One region of the Arthrobacter sp. 01T425 genome, then DNA from elsewhere that is predicted to be linked to it. Evidence: riboswitches for the same ligand, from Rfam matches in the RefSeq annotation. Region 1 holds a riboswitch; the other holds the start of a gene.

What was found. A riboswitch is a leader RNA that binds a small molecule or an ion and turns the genes downstream of it on or off. The one in region 1 is predicted to bind glycine.
Region 2: another riboswitch for glycine. It lies ahead of gcvP (aminomethyl-transferring glycine dehydrogenase); the one in region 1 lies ahead of gcvP (aminomethyl-transferring glycine dehydrogenase).

The regions. Positions count from the first base shown of each region.
Region 1 is NZ_JBFTPY010000019.1:70,372-77,077, forward strand. It holds gene AC1DNG_RS18345 (sigma-70 family RNA polymerase sigma factor) at 1-611, shown strand, start outside; gene AC1DNG_RS18350 (Dps family protein) at 778-1,257, shown strand; gene AC1DNG_RS18355 (MFS transporter) at 1,396-2,982, opposite strand; gene AC1DNG_RS18360 (TetR/AcrR family transcriptional regulator) at 3,050-3,589, shown strand; glycine riboswitch at 3,897-3,995, shown strand; glycine riboswitch at 3,997-4,111, shown strand; gene gcvP (aminomethyl-transferring glycine dehydrogenase) at 4,151-6,706, shown strand, end outside.
Region 2 is NZ_JBFTPY010000028.1:29,649-36,354, forward strand. It holds gene AC1DNG_RS20660 (SIR2 family protein) at 1-1,410, shown strand, start outside; partial or broken gene AC1DNG_RS20665 (SDR family oxidoreductase) at 1,511-1,835, shown strand; gene AC1DNG_RS20670 (hypothetical protein) at 1,971-2,930, opposite strand; glycine riboswitch at 3,230-3,327, shown strand; glycine riboswitch at 3,329-3,436, shown strand; gene gcvP (aminomethyl-transferring glycine dehydrogenase) at 3,489-6,335, shown strand; gene gcvT (glycine cleavage system aminomethyltransferase GcvT) at 6,346-6,706, shown strand, end outside.

The DNA of each region.
Region 1 (6,706 bases):
CCTTCGCAGACGAGATGCGGGCCAGCGACTGGGCCACCCGATCCGCCCGCCGCCGGATCAAGGAAACCATGTCCGTGCAGGAAACCCTGGCGTCCGCCCTGGGCCGCACCCCCACAGTGGACGAGATCGCCTCTGCCCTGGGCGTCCAGCAGAGCGTTGTGGAGGCCGCGCTCGCGGATGCCTCGCGCACATTGACGCCCCTCGACGAGGCCGTGGTGGACACCCTGGCCGCCGAAACCCTCACCCCGGAACACTCCGTGCTCGCGGACGAACGGCTCCAGTACCTTCGGGCCGCCGTGAAATCCCTTCCGGAACGGATGCGCTACGTGGTGGAGGAGATCTATTTCGGAGACCGCACGGTCAAAGACCTGGCCGCGGAACTCGGATCCACGCACGCAGCGGTGTCCCAGCAGCGTTCGGAAGCCATCCGGCTCATGCGCGACGGCCTGAGCGCCCACTACGCCGACGACCCCGAGCAGCCGTTCCAGCCCCAGTCCAGGATTACCCCGAGGCGGCGCAACGACTACCTCACCCAGCTGTCCGAATCCACCTCCGGCGGCATCACACGGGCCGTGTTCCCGCGTGGGCCCATCCTCAACGAGGCCGTCTAAGCCGCCCCCAAAACGGTTAGTAAGCCGACTTAGTAAGCTGACCGAGAAATTCCTCCCAGAAGCATCGCGGCCCGGCGCCGCGCTGCGGTAGCGTCGGAAGCATCGGCCGGGGTGCCAGCAATGGCATGCGCGGCCCGCACGGCACCGGTTCTATCGAGGAGGATTCATGAAAGCATCACCAACATTGACGACCAACCTGCAGGCAGTACTGGTGGACCTGATCGAACTCCACGTTCAGGGCAAGCAGGCACACTGGAACATCGTCGGGACCAACTTCAGGGACCTTCACCTCCAGCTGGATGAAATCATCGACGCCGCCCGGGGATTCGCGGATGACCTTGCCGAGCGCATGCGTGCCCTCCACGCCCTCCCGGACGGCCGAAGCTCCACGGTTTCCAAGTCCACCGCACTGGCCGAGTTCCCGAAGGGCCTGATCAACACGAAGGACGCCATCGAGCGGATTGTCGCCGCGCTTGAGGCGGCCGTCGGCACCATGCGCAAGGTCCATGACGAAGTGGACGAGGAAGATCCCACCACCGCGGATCTGCTGCACGAGTTCATCGCCAAGTTTGAGCAGTACGCCTGGATGGTGAATGCCGAGACCATGCGGGCCACTGCCAGCGTGACCACCCCGGACAGCAAGTAGGGACCGGCTCCCACACCCCCCCCAAAAAAAACAGCAGCGTCCGGCACCGGGTATCCTCCCGGCGCCGGACGCTGCTGTTTAAGGGCTGGAACCCCTTGGTGCTGACGACGGCTTGACGCTGACGGCGGCCGCTGAGCCCTATTGGGCCTTCGGCACCGACCGCAGGACGACGGCGGCCAGGACGCAGGCCCCGGACATCAGGACCAGTGCAATGGACGCCGTGACGTGCACGCCCGAGTCGAAGGCGGTGCGCGCGGCCGCCGTCACCGCCTCGGCCAGGGGCGCCGGAAGCATCCGGGCCAGATCCACAGCGCCGGCCAGGGTTTCACCGGCCTGGCGGGTGGCCGCCGCCGGGGCGAGTTCGGACACGCCCGCGGGAAGCCGGAGGTTGCCCTGGTAGGAGGCCGTCAGGATTGAGCCGAGAATCGCCGTACCCAGCAGGGACCCCACTTCGTAGCCGGTCTCGGAGATAGCGGCGGCTGCCCCTGCCTTATCGGCGGGCGCCGCGCCCAGGATCAGGTCATTGGAGATCGTCTCCGCGGCCCCCACCCCCAGGCAGAGCACCAGCAGGGCGGCAAGGAGCAGCGACGGGCCCTGGCTGTGGTCGCCGAATGCCACCACGAAATAGCCCGCCGCGCTCAGCAGCAGGCCGCCGGCCACCACAAAGCCGGGCCGCACCTTGCGCACCAGCGGGACCACGAGCAGCCCCGCTACAACCGTGGCGATGAGGGCCGGGACCATGGCGACGCCGGAGGCCGAGGGGGACTGGCCCTCCAGCAGCTGCAGGTGCTGGGCCAGGAAGAGAATGAAGCCGTTGAAGGAGAACAGTGCCAGGACGTTGGCCACAATGGCCGTACTGAAGATCCGGTTGCCAAACAGGCTGACGTCGAGCATCGGCGCGGTGCTGTGGTCTGTCCTGTGGATACGGGCAAGCGCGCGTTGCCGCCGGATGAACACATAGCCCATGAGCAGGCCGGTTCCGATGCTCGCGAAGGCCTCGGGAGCCGGCCCGTGGGTGGCAAGGGCTTTGATCCCGTAGACCACCGGCACCATGACCAGCAGGGACAGGGCAATGCTGGGCACGTCCACCCGGCCCGGCTTCGGATCGCGGGATTCCGGGATCAGGGCCGGCCCGAGCAGCAGCAGCGGCAGGATGATCGGCACCGCGACCAGCAGGACGGCGCCCCACCAGAAGTGTTCCACCAGCCAGCCGCCGACAATCGGGCCGAGGGCGGCGCCGCCGGAGAAGCCGGCGGCCCAGATCGCCACCGCCAGCCTGCGCCGGTTGGGCTGCGGAAAGATGTTCCGGATCAGCGACAGCGTGGATGGCATCAGCATGGCGCCGAACAGGCCAAGCCCGGCGCGGCCGGCGATCAGCCATTCCGCACTCGGCGCGAACGCCGTCACGGCGGACACCGCGGCAAAGCCTGCGCTGCCCACGAACAGCAGCCGGCGCCGGCCGATCCTGTCGCCCAGGGAACCCATCGCGACCAGGAGTCCGGCCAGGACCAGGGGGTAGGCGTCGACGATCCAGAGCAGTTCGACGCCGGAGGCGGTCAGGCTGCTGGCGATGGCCGGCAGGGCGAACGTGAGCGCGGTGTTGTCCACGGCCACGAGCAGGACGGGGAACATCAGCAGGGCCAGCGCCACCCAGTCACGCCACGGTGCCCGGGGCCCGGTGGCCGCAGGAGTGCTGGTGGCTACGGTGATCGATGAAATGCTCATAAGGATAACTATACCGTCTGGACGGTACAGTTAAGAAATGCGCGCGCGGACAGGCATGATGGGAGGCATGCCCAGGAAACCCGTCGCCCGCGAGGCCGTCCTCGATGCCTTCGAATCCCTGCTCATCGAAGTCGGTGAACGCGCCGCGACGCTGGACGCCGTCGCGCGCCGGGCCGGCGTCTCCAAGGGCGGCCTGCTCTACCATTTTCCGACGAAAGAGGCCATGATCGCGGTCCTGCTGGAACGGCTGGACCGGCTCCTGGCTGCCGATGTTGCGGCCATGGCGGCAGCCCCGGAAGGGGCGGCGGCGTACTTCATCAAGTCCTCGGTGTGGGCGGACACGCCCATGGACCGGGTCTTCGTGGCGGCCACGCGGCTCGCCGAGGTGGCGCACGGGGAAACCCTCCGCCGCTTCGCCGCCGGCCAGGCGAGCTGGCTGGAACTGCTGGCGGCCGACGTCGGGCCCGCCATGGCGAAGGCCGTCCTGTGCATGGGGGACGGGCTGTACTTCAACGCCATGCTGGCGCGGGGTCCCGGCGGGCCGCCGCCGGAAGTCGAGGCGGACGTCCAGAGCCTCCTGGCCGCCGTCGAGCGCCTGCGCGGCTGAAGCCCACACCCACCCCCTCCGACCCCCTACTCCCCGCCGACCCCCTTACTCCCCGCCGACCCCCTTACTCCCCGCCGACCCCCTTACTCCCCGCCGAATTCGCCGGAAGCGTTCGAGTACGCCGGAAAGTTGCGGCGACTCCGGGCGTTTCCGGCGAATTCGCGCCGCCGGATTCGCCGCCGGGTGGCTCGTGGCCCGTAACCTGGGTCCGCCGCCGGGAGGGAGTTTGCGGACGCGCGCCCGGCATAGGACAATGAGAGTTGTGACTGTAGTCACCCCCGATTGAACACCTAATTAAATACGCCTTTGATCTGCGGCGGGAGAGTCCTGCAAGTAGGTACAAGCAGGCGCCGTAGGAGCAAACCCTCCCCAGGAATCTCTCAGGCCCATGTACCGCCGCGGCAAGGCATCTCTGGAAAGTAGCAGGCGTGTCCCGGACATGCTGTGCTCACCGACGGTGCAAGCGGAGCCCTGAAACGCGGGCTGCGCGGAAACTCTCAGGTCCAATACAGAGCGGGGAGGAACCCGAATCAATGTGGCGTACCCTGCGCCGCCTGAGTTATGGAGTTCCTTGTGACTGTTACCCCAGCCTCCACGTCCTTCGTTGACCGGCATATCGGCGCGCGCCGCCAGGCCGACGTCGACGCCATGCTGAAGGCTGTCGGCTACGACACCGTCGACGCCCTGGTGGACACCGCCGTTCCGAAGGACATCCGCCAGGACGCCGACCTCGCGCTCGCCGCGGCCCTGAGCGAGGTCGAAGTCCTCGCCGAGCTGCGCAAGCTGGCGTCGAAGAACAAGACCGCCGTGCAGATGATCGGGCAGGGCTACTACGACACGCTCACCCCGCCGGTGATCCGCCGCAACATCCTCGAAGCCCCGGCCTGGTACACCGCGTACACGCCCTACCAGCCGGAGATCTCGCAGGGCCGGCTGGAGGCGCTGCTGAACTTCCAGACCATGGTCCAGGACCTGGTCGGCCTGCCGATCGCCAACGCCTCCCTGCTGGATGAAGCCACCGCCGTGGCCGAGGCCGTGCTGATGATGCGCCGCGCGAATAAGAACAAGACGGCGCACGACGGCAAGACCGTCCTCGACGCCGACTGCCTGCCCCAGACCATCGCGATCGTCAAGGGCCGCGCCGAGGCCCTCGGCTTCGAGGTCGAGGTCGCCGACCTCTCCAAGGGCCTGCCCGACGGCGTCATCAACGGCGTCGTCCTGCAGCAGCCGGGCGTCTCCGGCCGCGTGTTCGACCACACCGCCGTGATCGCCGACGCCAAGGAACGCGGCGCCCTCGTCACCGTCGCGGCAGATCTCCTCTCCCTGACCCTGATCACGTCCCCGGGCGAGCAGGGCGCTGACATCGCCGTCGGATCCGCCCAGCGCTTCGGCGTGCCGCTGTTCTTCGGCGGACCGCACGCTGCCTACATGGCCGTCCAGAAGGGGCTCGAGCGCTCCATGCCCGGCCGCCTCGTGGGTGTCTCCAAGGACAACGCCGGCGTTCCCGCCTACCGCCTGGCCCTGCAGACCCGCGAGCAGCATATCCGCCGCGAGAAAGCCACCTCCAACATCTGCACCGCCCAGGCCCTGCTGGCCATCGTGGCTTCCTTCTACGCCGTCTACCACGGCCCGGACGGGCTGAAGGCAATCGCCCAGTCGGTCCACGTCCACGCGAAGACCATCGCCGCCTCCCTGAAGGCCGCCGGCCTGGACGTGCTGCACACCTCTTTCTTCGACACCATCACCGTCTCCGTGCCGGGCCGGGCAGCTGAGATCATCGCGGCAGCCGACGCCAAGGGCGTCAACCTGCGCGCCATCGACGCCGACACCGTCGGCATCTCCGCCGACGAGGCCACGACGGTGGCCGTCGTCGCCGACGTCATTGCCGCGTTCGGCGCGTCCGTGACTGCCGCGGCTGCAGGCACGGACACTGCGTTCGGCCTGGACCCCGCCGTCGAGCGCACCTCCGACTACCTGCAGCACCCGGTGTTCAACACCCACCGTTCCGAAACCCAGCTGCTGCGCTACATCCGCCGTCTCTCGGACCGCGACCTGGCCCTGGACCGGACCATGATCCCGCTGGGGTCGTGCACCATGAAGCTGAACGCCACCGCCGAGATGGAGGCCATCTCCTGGCCGGAGTTCGCGTCCATCCACCCGTTCGCCCCGGAATCCCAGACCGCCGGCTGGCGTGAACTGATCGAGGACCTCGAAGGCCAGCTGACCGAGATCACCGGCTACGACCAGGTCTCCATCCAGCCCAACGCCGGTTCCCAGGGGGAGCTCGCCGGGCTGCTGGCGATCCGCGGCTACCACCTCTCCCGCGGTGATGCCCAGCGCAACATCTGCCTGATCCCGGCCTCCGCGCACGGCACGAACGCGGCCTCGGCCGTGTTGGCCGGCATGAAGGTCGTGGTGGTGGCCACGGCTTCGGACGGCACGATCGACCACGCGGACCTGACCGCGAAGATCGAGCTGCACAAGGACGCGCTGTCCTGCATCATGATCACCTACCCGTCCACGCACGGGGTGTACGACGCCGATGTCCGCGAGGTCTGCGACGCGGTCCACGCCGCCGGCGGCCAGGTCTACATTGACGGCGCCAACCTCAACGCCCTGGTCGGGCTGGCCCAGCCCGGCATGTTCGGCGGCGACGTCTCGCATCTGAACCTGCACAAGACCTTCTGCATCCCGCACGGCGGCGGCGGACCGGGCGTCGGCCCGGTCGCGGCCAAGGCGCACCTGGCACCGTTCATGCCGGGCAACGCGGCTGATCCCGCCAATGGCGCCGACGGCACCCCGATCTCCGCCTCCCGCTACGGCTCGGCCGGCGTGCTGCCGATCTCCTGGGCCTACGTGAAGCTGATGGGCGGCCGCGGCCTCACCGAGGCGACCAAGTCCGCGCTGCTCGCGGCGAACTACATCGCGGCCCGCCTCAACGACTCCTTCCCGGTGCTCTACACCGGCGAAGGCGGCCTGGTGGCCCACGAGTGCATCCTGGACCTGCGCGAACTCACGGCCAAGACCGGCGTGACCGCCGAGGACGTGGCCAAGCGCCTCATCGACTACGGCTTCCACGCCCCCACCCTGGCGTTCCCGGTGGCCGGCACCCTGATG
Region 2 (6,706 bases), on a different contig from region 1:
ATGATCCGTGATGAAGGGGTGGACCACGCTGTGACGTGGCTCCTCAACCAGGACTACTCCGAGCGGGACTTCGACCAACCTACGTGGGACGATGCGCTCGGCCTGCTCCGCTCTATCGCCGAATCAGTGCCTTCCGTTGCTCTCGAGCTCTGGACCTCCTCAGCTCTTATTAGGGACGACCGCGTCCAAACCATGCGTGGCGCCTTGACTGACGGCTGGTCTAAGGCGGACCTCAGCGATGTCGCGCTGGAGGTCGTTGAAGTTGTCGCCAGCATCGCATCGGACAGAGATGCGGCCCGACAGGTCTCAGACTTCCTCCTCGCACAAGTCGATATACAGGCCGACAACGCATCGTCACAGATCACCGCCCGGCTTCGGGAAATTGCACAGCGCCTCTGGGAAGCGCACAGTGCATCCTTCACTCACAACGAGGAATTCAGTTCAGTGAGCCTCTCGCTGAACTCGTGGCCTGGGAGAGTTTCCACCTATTGGGTCAGGGAAATTGGGCGGCGTTGGAGATCCGATCCTGACCACTGGGCAGGCTTGAGTGACCACGAGCGCAATGCATTGCTACCGATGTTGCAAGGATCCGGCCAGGCGCTAGACGCTACACGTCCTGCCTTGGCGGGGGAGGTCTTCTTCTTGTTTGCAGCAGACCCCGATTTCACCGTGGCGAATGTCTTCCCGTTGTTCTCCAACCCGGGACTCGAAAGGGAATCATGGGAGGCCTACCTTTACCATCCCCGGTGGAACAACAAGTTCCTTGAGCGGGGCTTTCTCGGCCTCATCGTTCAGGCTCAATCGCGGCTCGAAGAGCTTCCCGGCAACACTCTGTCTGCGCAGTACTGGGGGCTGTTAGCGTCTGTTCTGACATACTCCGACATCACTTCTGAAATGCGCGTCGAAATCCTTGACCAGCTGGTGCTTGAGCAGAGCGGGCGGCACGTTGCTCAATTCGTTGATCACCTCTTCGTCCTGCTCGAAGGTCAGGACACCAACGAAGCAGCCCAGTGGTGGGACGCTTGGATGGGTTCCTACGTCCAGAGGCGCTTCGATGGTCAGCCAAGGAGGCCGGATCCTGAGGAACTTGAGGCGTGGGCGGACCTCGTACCTCTCCTGGGTGATCGCGTTCCGGACGGCGTCAAAATTGTCTTGTCGCAAGGGGTTGGGTTCCGTTCAATATTCCGGTGGGACAGAGTAGACGGCCCCACCGTCCTCGCACATGCCCGGCCGTTGGCGCAATACCTGATCCACAGACTTCAGAACTCGGCCCAACTCAGCCACACAACCCAAGACGACGTATCAAAAGCAGCCCATGTCCTGATGGAACATCTGGATTCAAACATGCGGGAACGGTTGGTCGAAGCAGCAGCCCACCACGGAGTGTTCCTCAAACAGGGGGAACGGTAGAGCCCTTGCTGGCACAAGAGTGACTTCATCCGCCGGTCTATTGTCCAGACATGCTGACAACACGACATAACGTCCAATATCGGCCGTTGTGGGGTGTCTTGCCGGCCTGCGCGGGTCCGCCGCCGGCGCCGCCTACACCGCGTCCAAGCAGGCCGTCGTCGGCGTGACCAGGAACGCGGCCGTGATGTACGGCCCAGGGGCCTGTGCTTCAACGCCGTGGCCCCCGGCCCCACCATCACCAACATCATGGCCACCTGGGGATCCCAGCTGGCGGCCGAACGCCTCGGCCCGCTGATGCAGGCCACCGTCCCACGCCCGCCACCGCCGCCCAGCTCGCCGCGTCCATCACCTTCCTGCTCAGCGACGACGGCACCAACATCAACGGCGCCATCCTCGCATCCGACGGCGGCTGGTCGGCGCTCTAAAGCACCTCACCAAAGCGCAAGCGGGCGACGGCGGGAAGTCCCGCCGTCGCCCGCTGGACGGGGATCAAATCCGTCATTGCACCATCGGATCCGCTGGTGCCATCACGTCCACACATCGCGGGTGAGCCCGGATTGTTACGTGGACGGGAAGGGGTGCCCGTCCGGTCGCCGGCGAGCGGCAATGGATTTGGCACCCAGCCCCGCCAACGCGATGACCAGAGCCAGCAAGACTCTGGGAGCGGCTCCGCCCGCGGGCCCAAGTGTTGCCGCCAAGATTTGCCGACTCATTAACAGCATCTCCTGCAGGTCGCCAGCCAGTACACGCGTTCCCAGGACGTAGTTGACCGAGATGAACAGGGCGGGAACCAGCCACAACAGGGCAAGATTCACGGCCCACACTGCGGTCCGCCGCGCAGGACGAAGGCCGCACCATGCCAGGGCGCAACCTACGAGGATGGCGGGAATCCAGTGAGCGATTGTCGGCACTGCGACGGGGACGTTGAGGTGCCCAACGAAGCCGACAACCCACTCCACCGTCCACGAAGCGAACGGCACCGCGATGAGTCCGGCGCCCAATGCCGCCAGGCTCCGTGACCTTGAACAGAGCAGCAGGTGCGCCACGAGGGCCGCCGCGAGGGAGGCGGTCACGCCCGCGAGCAGCCCGGCGAAGTAGAGGCTCGCCGTTGTTCCGCCCGCCAAGCCTCCGTCGAGCACTGTGAAGGACTGGACGGCCGCCGTGAACTGAACCACAAGAACACCGGCTGCCGCGCACCACGTCACCAGTCGCCGTCGGGCGGGAGACCAGATGCGCACCGCGAGTCCGGCCGCCGCACCTCCCACGGTGAGGAGGGCCACGATGGTGGTGAGTTCGTACTGGCTTAGCGGCAGTAACGACACGGGCATCTGGTCCGGAGCGACCTCTGCGCCCCACAAGTTCTGCAACGGGAACTGTGCGCCGGTCACCAGCCAGGGGCCCAAGCCGAGCAATCCTGCCAGGATCCCGATCAGCCACGCCCAAGCGGCATCCCCGGCGGGGGCCCGGCTTGGTGGTCTGCTGGGGGCTGCCTGTTCCATCGCTCGATCCGGAAGGCTCACGGAGGCTCCTTGCGTAGAGCGCTCTGGAGGGACGCGCACGAAAAGTAAAGTATCCGTCCAGAATAATGCACCGAATGGATTAACCCCCTGGTCCGGTCCACGCGGTGGATGACGACCTCTGGGACCGCGTGTTCCGGATCAACGTCACGGCCCTCATGCGCCTCGCCCACGCAAGCAGACGACGGCGAAGAGCTCCCGCCGTCGTCCGCGGGAACAGCGACTCAATTGAAATAAATTTTGCATCCTGCCCGGGAACCGGATAAATTGTGAGCTGTGTCACCGACCAGTGGCACAGCTTATGATCTGCGGCGGGAGAGTCCTGCCGGTACGTTCAGCAGGCGCCGTAGGAGCAAATCCTCCCCAGGAATCTCTCAGGCCCACGTACCGCCGCGGCAAGGCAACTCTGGAAAGCAGTCCGGGCAACCGGGCTCACCGACGGTGCAAGTGGCGCGCTGCTATCAGCAGGGCAAAACGGAAACTCTCAGGTCCAATACAGAGCGGGGAGGAACCCGAATCATCGTGGCGTCTTGATGCCACCTGAATTATGGAGTTCCTCTCATGACGGTTCAATCGTCCCCGTCCACCTTCGCAGACCGCCACATCGGCGCCCGCCGCCAGGCCGACATCGACACCATGCTCAAGGCCGTCGGCTACGACAGCGCTGATGGCCTCGTTGACAACGCGGTCCCCGATTCCATCCGCCAGGAAAAGCCCCTCACCCTGGACAGCGCCCTCAGCGAAGTCCAGGTGCTGGCCGAACTGCGCAAGCTCGCCTCCAAGAACAAGACGGCCGTGCAGATGATCGGCCAGGGCTACTACGACACCGTCACCCCGCCGGTGATCCGCCGCAACATCCTCGAAGCCCCCGCCTGGTACACCGCCTACACCCCGTACCAGCCGGAAATCTCCCAGGGACGCCTCGAGGCGCTGCTGAACTTCCAGACCATGGTCCAGGACCTCACCGCGCTCCCGGTCGCCAATGCGTCCCTCCTGGACGAGGCCACCGCGGTTGCCGAGGCCGTGCTTCTCATGCGCCGCGCCAACAAAAACAAGTCCGCTGCCGGGGCCAAGACCGTCCTCGACGCCGACTGCCTCCCGCAGACCATTGCCATCGTCAAGGGCCGCGCCGAAGCGCTGGGCTTCGAGGTGCAGGTCGCTGACCTCTCCGCCGGTCTGCCCGACGGCGACATCAACGGTCTCGTCCTCCAGCAGCCGGGCGTCTCCGGCCGGGTGTGGGACCAGTCCGGCGTGATCGCCGAGGCCAAAGAACGCGGCGCACTGGTCACCGTGGCGGCGGATCTGCTTGCCCTGACCCTGATCACCCCTCCGGGCGAACAGGGGGCGGACATCGCCGTCGGCTCCACCCAGCGCCTGGGCGTGCCGCTGTTCTTCGGCGGCCCGCACGCCGCCTACATGGCGGTGCGCGAGGGCATGGAACGCACGCTCCCCGGCCGCATCGTCGGCGTCTCCAAAGACAACGCCGGCGTCCCGGCCTACCGCCTGGCCCTGCAGACCCGCGAGCAGCACATCCGCCGAGAGAAGGCCACGTCCAACATCTGCACCGCCCAGGCACTGCTGGCCATCGTGTCCTCGTTCTACGCCGTCTACCACGGCCCCGACGGGCTGAAGGCGATCGCCCAGACCGTCCACAACAACACCCGCGCCCTCGCCGCCACGCTGAAGATCGCCGGCCGGGAACTGGCGAGCGAGTCCTTCTTCGACACCCTCACGGTCCGCGTCCCCGGCAAGGCCGCCAAGGTCATCGCCGCCGCCGAGGCCCGTGGCATCAACCTGCGGCTCATCGACGCGGACACAGTTGGCGTGTCCGTCGATGAAACCACGACGCCGGAGGTCCTCTCCGCGGTGGTCGTCGCCTTTGGCGCCGGCCCGGTGGTGGAGGCCAAGGGCTTCGAGCTGCCCGGGAGGGTGCTGCGCACCTCCGAATTCCTGCAGCATCCGGTCTTCAACACGCACCGCTCCGAAACCCAGCTGCTGCGCTACATCCGCAAGCTCTCGGACCGCGACCTCGCCCTGGACCGCACCATGATCCCGCTGGGCTCCTGCACCATGAAGCTGAACGCCACGGCCGAGATGGAAGCGATCTCCTGGCCGGAGTTCGCCTCCATCCACCCTTTCGCGCCGGACTCCCAGACCGAGGGCTGGCGGGAACTCATCAGCGGCCTCGAAGCTGACCTCGCCGAAATCACGGGCTATGACCAGGTCTCGATCCAGCCGAACGCCGGTTCCCAGGGCGAGCTCGCCGGGCTGCTGGCGATCCGCGGCTACCACCACTCCCGCGGGGAGGCCCAGCGCAACGTCTGCCTGATCCCGGCCTCCGCGCACGGCACGAACGCCGCCTCCGCCGTGCTGGCCGGCATGAAGGTGGTCGTCGTGGCCACAGCCTCGGACGGCACGATCGACCACGCGGACCTTCAGGCAAAAATCGAGGCCAACAAGGACGCCCTGTCCTGCATCATGATCACCTACCCGTCGACGCACGGGGTCTACGACGCCGACGTCCGCGAGGTCTGCGACGCGGTCCACGCCGCCGGCGGCCAGGTCTACGTCGACGGCGCCAACCTCAACGCCCTCGTCGGGCTGGCCCAGCCGGGCAAGTTTGGCGGTGACGTCTCGCACCTGAACCTGCACAAGACGTTCTGCATCCCGCACGGCGGCGGCGGACCGGGCGTCGGCCCGGTCGCGGCCAAGGCCCACCTGGCGCCGTTCATGCCAGGGGACGCGAACAAGGTCGAACCGGGAAAGGGAGTTGCCATCTCCGCTTCGCGTTACGGATCCGCCGGTGTGCTGCCGATCTCCTGGGCGTACGTGAAGTTGATGGGCGGCCAGGGCCTCACCGAGGCCACCAAGTCCGCGCTGCTCGCGGCGAACTACATCGCATCCCGGCTGGATGAGCACTTCCCGGTTCTCTACACGGGGGAGAGCGGCCTGGTGGCGCACGAGTGCATCCTGGATTTGCGGGAACTGACCGCCAGGACCGGCGTCACCGCCGAGGACGTGGCCAAGCGCCTCATCGACTTCGGCTTCCACGCCCCCACGCTGTCCTTCCCCGTGGCGGGCACCCTCATGGTGGAGCCCACCGAGTCCGAGGACCTTGCGGAGATCGATCGCTTCATCGAGGCGATGATCACCATCCGCCAGGAGATCGACCAGGTCTCCAACGGCGATTTCACGGTGGAGAACTCCCCGCTGCGCAACGCACCCCACACGGCAGCCGCCGTCGTCAGCACCGACTGGACCCGCGAGTACCCGCGTGAGCAGGCCGCATTCCCCGTCCACACACTCAGGCAGGACAAGTACTTCCCGCCGGTCGGGCGCATCGACGGCGCCGCCGGGGACCGCAACCTGGTCTGCTCCTGCCCGCCGCTTTCCGAATTCGAGAACTAAGGATTTCCTGATGAGTGAGAACTACACCGCTCTCTACGAGCAGCACAAAAAAGCCGGCGCCTCCTTCACGGACTTCGGCGGCTGGCAGATGCCGCTGAAGTACGAATCGGAACTCGCCGAGCACCACGCTGTCCGCAACGCCGCGGGCCTGTTCGACCTCTCCCACATGGGCGAAGTCTGGGTCACCGGCCCGGACGCCGCGGCGTTCCTCGACTACGCCCTGGCCGGGAAGCTGTCGGCCGTGGCCGTCGGCAAGGCGAAGTACTCGCTGATCTGCCAGGAAGACGGCGGCATCATCGATGACCTCATCTCCTACCGCCGCGGTGAGGACAAGTACCTGGTGGTCCCCAACGCAGGCAACGCCAAGGTCG